2 regions of the Streptomyces sp. NPDC002181 genome follow, and region 1 is predicted to be linked to the other one. Evidence: riboswitches for the same ligand, from Rfam matches in the RefSeq annotation. Region 1 holds a riboswitch; the other holds the start of a gene.
The links. A riboswitch is a leader RNA that binds a small molecule or an ion and turns the genes downstream of it on or off. The one in region 1 is predicted to bind S-adenosylmethionine.

Region 1 (3,400 bases):
CACTTGACGGTGCCCTGAGCCATGCCTAACTCCCCTATTACTGGCCCTTGCGCAGGACCGCACTTCGCGGTCCCGGGTCAGAACTTGCGCCGGAACGCCTCGACCGGGGCTGAATGTATCCGCACCGCTGCTGTCTGCAACAGGTCAATCCGACGAGAATTCTGGACACGGGGATACATTGAAATACAGTGAAAAGTTGGCATATTCTCGGGCAACTCGGACCCGGCATATCTCGCCAAAGCCCCATACCGCACTCGGACATTGACTCAATGTCAACCATCACTCGACCCGCTCATATGCGGCGGGCAAGAACAGCGGAGGGGACTTCCCCAACCCTACCGCGCCCAATCAAGCAGAATTACCCCCTCCGCTTTTACCGGAGGGGGTAATTCTGAGGCTTTCGCCGGTCAGCAGCCGCCCGCGACGGCGGGGATGATCGAGACGCCCGCGCCGTCCGGCGTCACCGCGTCCAGACCACCCTCGAAGCGCACGTCGTCGTCGTTGACGTAGACGTTCACGAAGCGGCGCAGCTTGCCCTGGTCGTCCAGGACGCGGGCGGCGATGCCCGGGTGGTTCGCCTCCAGGGAGGCGATGACCTCGGAGAGGGTCGCGCCCTCGGCGGAGACCTCGGCCTGGCCGCCGGTGTAGGTGCGCAGGATGGTGGGGATGCGGACGTTGACGCTCATGGCGCTACTGCCTTTCCGGGTTTGCAGGTATGGGTCGGGTCGGGCTCAGGCCAGGCCGGCGGCGCGGAACGCGTCCAGGCTCGGGCGGATGGTGGCGGTCTGCCCGCTGTCCGCGGCCACCGCCTCCAGGGTCTTGAGACCGTCACCGGTGTTGAGGACCACCGTGGTCAGCGCCGGGTCGAGCTGCCCGTTCTCGATGAGCTTCTTGGTCACGCCGACGGTCACGCCGCCCGCGGTCTCGGCGAAGATGCCCTCGGTCTGCGCGAGGATCTTGATGGCCTCGACGACCTGCTCGTCGGTGACGTCCTCGACGTAGCCGCCCGTACGGCGGGCGATGTCCAGGACGTACGGGCCGTCGGCCGGGTTGCCGATGGCGAGCGACTTGGCGATGGTGTTCGGCTTCTGCGGGCGGACCACGTCGTGGCCGGCCTTGAACGCGGTGGAGACCGGGGAGCAGCCCTCGGCCTGCGCGCCGAAGATCTTGTACGGCTTGTCCTCGACGAGCCCGAGCTTGATCAGCTCCTGCAGACCCTTGTCGATCTTCGTCAGCTGCGAGCCGGACGCGATCGGGATCACGATCTGGTCGGGCAGCTGCCAGCCGAGCTGCTCGCAGATCTCGTAGGCGAGGGTCTTCGAGCCCTCGCCGTAGTACGGGCGCAGGTTGACGTTGACGAAGCCCCAGCCCTCGCCCAGCGGGTCGCCGATGAGCTCGGAGCAGAAGCGGTTGACGTCGTCGTAGTTGCCCTCGATGCCGACGAGGTCGCCGCCGTACACACCGGCCATGACGACCTTGCCCTGCTCCAGGTCGTGCGGGATGAACACGCAGGAGCGGAAGCCGGCCCGGGCGGCCGCGGCGCCGACGGCGCCGGCCAGGTTGCCGGTGGAGGAGCAGGACAGGGTGGTGAAGCCGAAGGCGCGGGCGGCCTCGACGGCGATGGCGACGACGCGGTCCTTGAAGGAGTGCGTCGGGTTGCCGGAGTCGTCCTTGACGTACAGCTTGCCGGTGAAGCCGAGCTCCTTGGCCAGGTTGGCCGCGTCCACGAGCTTGGTGAAGCCGGGGTTCAGGCTGGGCTTGGAGGCCACGTCCGCGGGGACGGGCAGCAGCGGGGCGTAGCGCCAGATGTTGTTCGGGCCGGCCTCGATCGCCGCGCGCAGCGCTTCCGGGTCGCCGGTCGGCAGGTCGTAGGCGACTTCCAGCGGACCGAAGCACTCGACGCAGGCGAAGATGGGTCCGAGCTCGAAACGGGTACCGCACTCACGACACGAGAGGCCGGTGGCAGGTCCGAGATCGACAGAGGTGGCAACAGTCTGTGCAGCCATGATGGCGAGGCCCTTTCTCCTCATCTTCCCCATGGCGCACTTCGCCATGAGACGGAATTGGCACCTTCCCTAGCCGGGGACCTCGCTGCCGCAAGCAGGCGCGAGAACCGACTGGAGGGTTGCCGGGGCTTCAACGGGCCGTGTCCCTCTGCCCCTCTGGATGAGCGGTATGGCACCGGGTTGCGCGCAGGATGCGCGTCCGGGCGTTTGTGCGCGGGGACCCCCGGCATGCGGTGGTCCTTCGCGTTGTTCAAGACTGTAACCGAAGGTGCGGATGGTTGAGACGGCCGTCCGAACCGCGAGATGGATCCTATTTCGGCCGAAACCGCCGAGGGGCGACGGACCGCCGACGGACGACCAGGGAGTGCTGAACGTGCTGGAAGAGGTGGAGCGCTGGTTCGCGGACCGCTCCTGGTCCGCGGCCGACCGACCGCTCGACCAGCTGCTCTGCGCCAAGCGGGCGGCGGGCACCACGGTCAGCGTGGTGCTGCCCGCGCTCGACGAGGAGGAGACGGTCGGCGCGATCGTCGAGGTGATCCGGCGCGATCTGATCGACGGGCTGCCGCTGCCGCTGGTCGACGAACTGGTCGTGATCGACTCGGGCTCCACCGACCGGACCGCCGAGGTGGCCGCGAAGGCGGGCGCCCGGGTGGTGCACCGCGACGACATCCTGCCGCGGATCCCGGCCGTGCACGGCAAGGGCGAGGTGCTGTGGCGCTCGCTGCTGGCGACCACCGGGGACGTCGTCTGCTTCGTGGACGCGGACCTGCGGGACTTCTCCTCCGCCTTCGTGTCCGGGATCGTCGGCCCGCTGCTGACCGAGCCGGACGTGCAGTTCGTCAAGGCCATGTACGAGCGCCCGCTGGGGGACGCCCCCGGCCAGGGCGGCCGGGTCACCGAGCTCGTCGCCCGTCCCCTCCTCAATCTGCACTGGCCGCAGTTGGCCGGCTTCGTCCAGCCGCTGGGCGGCGAGTACGCCGTGCGCCGGTCCCTGCTGGAACGCCTGCCCTTCCCCGTCGGGTACGGGGTGGAGCTCGGCCTGCTGGTGGACGCCCTGCACACGGTCGGCCTGGACGCGCTGGCCCAGGTGGACGTGGGCGTACGGCTCCACCGCCACCAGGACGGCCAGGCGCTGGGCCGCATGGCCGCGGCGATCTACCGGACGGCGCAGCTGCGGCTCTCGCGCGGGCACCTCGTACGGCCCGAGCTGACGCAGTTCGAGCGCGGCCCGGACGGGTTCGTGCCGCGGACGTACCCCGTGGACACCGAGGAGCGGCCGCCGATGGCCGGGGTCAAGGAGTACTCCGGCCGCCGGGTGGCGTGAGGGAACTGACGTTTGAGCGGGCGGGCCCCGGGCTAGGTTCGCCGCATGGCTTCCCAGGTACTCGTCGCAG
Region 2 (3,400 bases), on a different contig from region 1:
CGCCCTGCTGTCCGGCCAGGACCTGCGCGCCGACGAGACGGCCTGGGCCATGGACCGGATCATGCGCGGCGAGGCCACCGACGCCCAGATCGCCGGCTTCGTGGTGGCGCTGCGCGCCAAGGGGGAGACGGTCTCGGAGATCAACGGCCTCGTACGGTCGATGTACGACCACGCCAACCTGATCGAGGTGCCGGGCCGGACGGTGGACATCGTCGGCACGGGCGGCGACGGTGCCAAGACGGTGAACATCTCGACGATGTCCTCCATCGTCGTGGCCGGTACGGGCGCCAAGGTCGTCAAGCACGGCAACCGGGCCGCGTCCTCGGAGAGCGGCTCCTCGGACGTGCTGGAGAAGCTCGGCGTCAACCTGGACCTCACCCCGGCGCGGGTGGTCGAGGTCGCGGAGGAGGCCGGCATCACCTTCTGCTTCGCGGTGAAGTTCCACCCGGCGCTGCGGCACGTGGCGGCGGCCCGCAAGGAGCTGGGCATCCGGACCACGTTCAACTTCCTCGGCCCGCTGACCAATCCGGCGCGCGTACGGGCGCAGGCCACGGGTGTCGCGGACCCGCGGGTGGCGCCCATCGTGGCGGGCGTGCTGGCGGAGCGGGGCTCCTCGGCGCTGGTGTTCCGCGGTGACGACGGCCTGGACGAGCTGACGACGACGGCGACCTCCCGCGTGTGGTGGGTCCGCGACGGCCGGGTGGACGAGCAGCCGTTCGACCCGCGCGACGTCGGCATCCCGCTGGTCGACGTCTCGGCGCTGCGGGGCGCGGACGCCTCGTACAACGCGGACGTCGCCCGCCGGCTGCTGGCCGGCGAGAGCGGCCCGGTGCGCGAGGCGGTGCTGCTGAACGCGGCGGCGGCCCTGGTGGCCCTGGACCCGGGCGCGGGCTCCCTGGAGGACCAGATCCGCACCGCGATCGCCCGCGCCGCGGAGTCCATCGACTCGGGCGCGGCCCGGGCGGCCCTGGACCGCTGGGTGGCGGCCAGCAACGCCTGACCGATTCCGGCCAGGACCCCGGTTCGCGCGTATCACCATGCGGACCGGGGTCTTGTGCGCGGGGGATCTTGTGGCAGGATGCTGACCAGGTCACGAGTGACAGCGTTTTGGCCCCGGCTTGCTGTCCGGCAACCCTCCTTCCGTGGCGGGGTGCCCCGGGTGATGACCAGGTCGCAGGCAGAAAGGCCTGCGGCAAGCGCGGATCCCTCGACACCAGGGGTCCTGGTCTCTCGAGGAGCTTTTCCGTGAGCAAGCGAATGCGATAGGGCGACTCCGCCCCTTCTTCACCCTCCGTGCGGTCCTGAGCCGTCCGCGCGTCGAGGCAATCCCCGTACCACTCGCACCCGTGCATCCGCGCACCCGTTTCCGGGATGCGTGTGCCGCGTGCACCCGCGTACGGGCCGTCCGAAGCCATTCAGCCTGTCCTGCCGGGAGATACCGCCATGTCCACGTACCCGAACGCCACCACCACCGCCGCCACCGCCGTGACCGACTCCGCCGACCCCGCCTGCACCGGGCCGCTGCCGGTCCTCGGCCGGGACGTCACCGTCCCGCTCGTCACCGGCGGCGAGGTCACGTACGCGGCCCTCGACTACGCGGCCAGCGCCCCGGCGCTCCAGCGGGTCTGGGACGACGTCGCCGCGTACGCCCCGTACTACGGCAGCGTCCACCGCGGCGCGGGCTACCTCTCCCAGCTGTCCACGGACCTCTTCGAGCAGAGCCGGGCCACGGTCGCCGGGTTCCTCGACTGCCGTCCGTCCGACCAGGTGATCTTCACCCGGTCCACCACCGACTCGCTGAACCTGCTCGCCGCCGTGCTGCCGGCCGGCTGCCAGGTGTTCGTGTTCGAGACCGAGCACCACGCCTCGCTCCTGCCGTGGGGGGACGCGCAGGTCACGTACCTCAACGCGCCGCGGACCCCGGCCCAGGCCGTGGAGACCCTGGAGCGGGCGCTCGCGCAGCGGGACCCCTACGGTCCCGCGCTGGTCTGCGTCACCGGCGCGTCCAACGTCACCGGTGAGCTGTGGCCGGTGAAGGAGCTGGCCGCCGCGGCGCACGCCCACGGCGCGCGCATCGTCCTGGACGCCGCCCAGCTGGCCCCGCACCACCCCGTCTCCGTGCAGGAGCTGGACGTGGACTGGGTGGCCTTCTCCGGGCACAAGCTGTACGCGCCGTTCGGCTCGGGCGTGCTGGCCGGCCGGGCGGACTGGCTCCAGCAGGCGGAGCCGTACCTGGCCGGCGGCGGGGCCTCCCGGAAGGTCGCCCGCCGCGCGGACGGCGGCGTGGACGTCGAGTGGCACACCACGGCGGCCCGCCACGAGGCCGGCTCCCCGAACGTGATCGGGGTGTACTCGATCGCCTCCGCCTGCAAGGCCCTGACCGAGGCGGGCTTCGACGACCTCGTCGCCCGCGAGCGCCACCTCATCGACAGGGTCCGCGAGGGCCTGGCGGAGGTCCCGGCGGTCCGGATCCTCTCCCTCTTCGGGGACGACGCCCCGCGGGTCGGCGTCATCTCCTTCGTGGTCGACGGCTGGAACAGCTCGCACTTCGCGGCGGCGCTGTCGGCGGAGTACGGGATCGGCGTCCGCGACGGCCTGTTCTGCGCCCACCCGCTGGTCCGCACCCTGCTGGGCAGCGAGCCCCAGGCCCAGGGCGAATGCGGAGCCCCCGAGGCGGCCCCGGGCGAGCGCTCCCTCAACGCGATCCGCGTCAGCTTCGGCGCCGGGACCCCGGACGAGCACGTCGACCGCTTCGTCGGCGCCGTGAAGGAACTGGTCACCTCCGGAGCCAAGTGGCAGTACCGCACGGAGGAGGGCCGCTGCGTCCCGGCCGTGTGAGACTCTGCGGATCATGACGTACTGGGACCCGGTACCGACCGTTCGCGCCATGGCGGGTGAGCAGCATCCGCTGTGGCGGGGGGACCGGGTGAGCCGGGACTGGTCCGGGCCGGCGCCCGACGGCTGGGAGCAGCGGGACCGGCGCGGTGTGCCGGGCCCCTTCTACGCGGCCAGCACCGACACCTGCCTCACCGGGCGCCAGTGCGCGCCCGACCACGTCATGTACGAGGACGAGTACGGCAGTGAGTTCGTGTTCCGTGGGCCACTGCCCGCGGCGACTGGAGGAACGATGCCGCCGCCGGGGCGCGGGTGTACGTCGCCCACATCGACCGCGGCCTGGAGGACCACCTGCGCGGGTACGTCTTCCGGCTCGCAGAGGGCCGGCCCGCGCGGGCCGGGGAGGGCCTGCCCCGCCTCTGAGGGCTCGCTACGCGTCGAGGCCGATCGCGAAGGCCGCTTCCAGGTCGTGCTGGGAGTAGGTGCGGAAGGCCACGTGCGTGTCCGTCGCCTCGACGCCCGGGATCTTGCTGATGCGGCCCGGGATGATGTCCGCCAGGTTCTC

Region 2: it holds a riboswitch for S-adenosylmethionine, as region 1 does, so the genes downstream of both, ACFYXV_RS22685 (aminotransferase class V-fold PLP-dependent enzyme) here and thrC (threonine synthase) in region 1, are expected to answer to the same signal.

Annotation. Positions count from the first base shown of each region.
Region 1 is NZ_JBIASC010000012.1:142,849-146,248, forward strand. It holds gene ACFYXV_RS26455 (cold-shock protein) at 1-23, opposite strand, end outside; gene ACFYXV_RS26460 (MoaD/ThiS family protein) at 408-686, opposite strand; gene thrC (threonine synthase) at 732-2,006, opposite strand; SAM riboswitch class I at 2,024-2,173, opposite strand; gene ACFYXV_RS26470 (glucosyl-3-phosphoglycerate synthase) at 2,380-3,330, shown strand; gene ACFYXV_RS26475 (trehalose-6-phosphate synthase) at 3,376-3,400, shown strand, end outside.
Region 2 is NZ_JBIASC010000009.1:197,378-200,777, forward strand. It holds gene trpD (anthranilate phosphoribosyltransferase) at 1-1,000, shown strand, start outside; SAM riboswitch class IV at 1,089-1,205, shown strand; gene ACFYXV_RS22685 (aminotransferase class V-fold PLP-dependent enzyme) at 1,444-2,838, shown strand; gene ACFYXV_RS22690 (Lrp/AsnC family transcriptional regulator) at 3,266-3,400, opposite strand, start outside.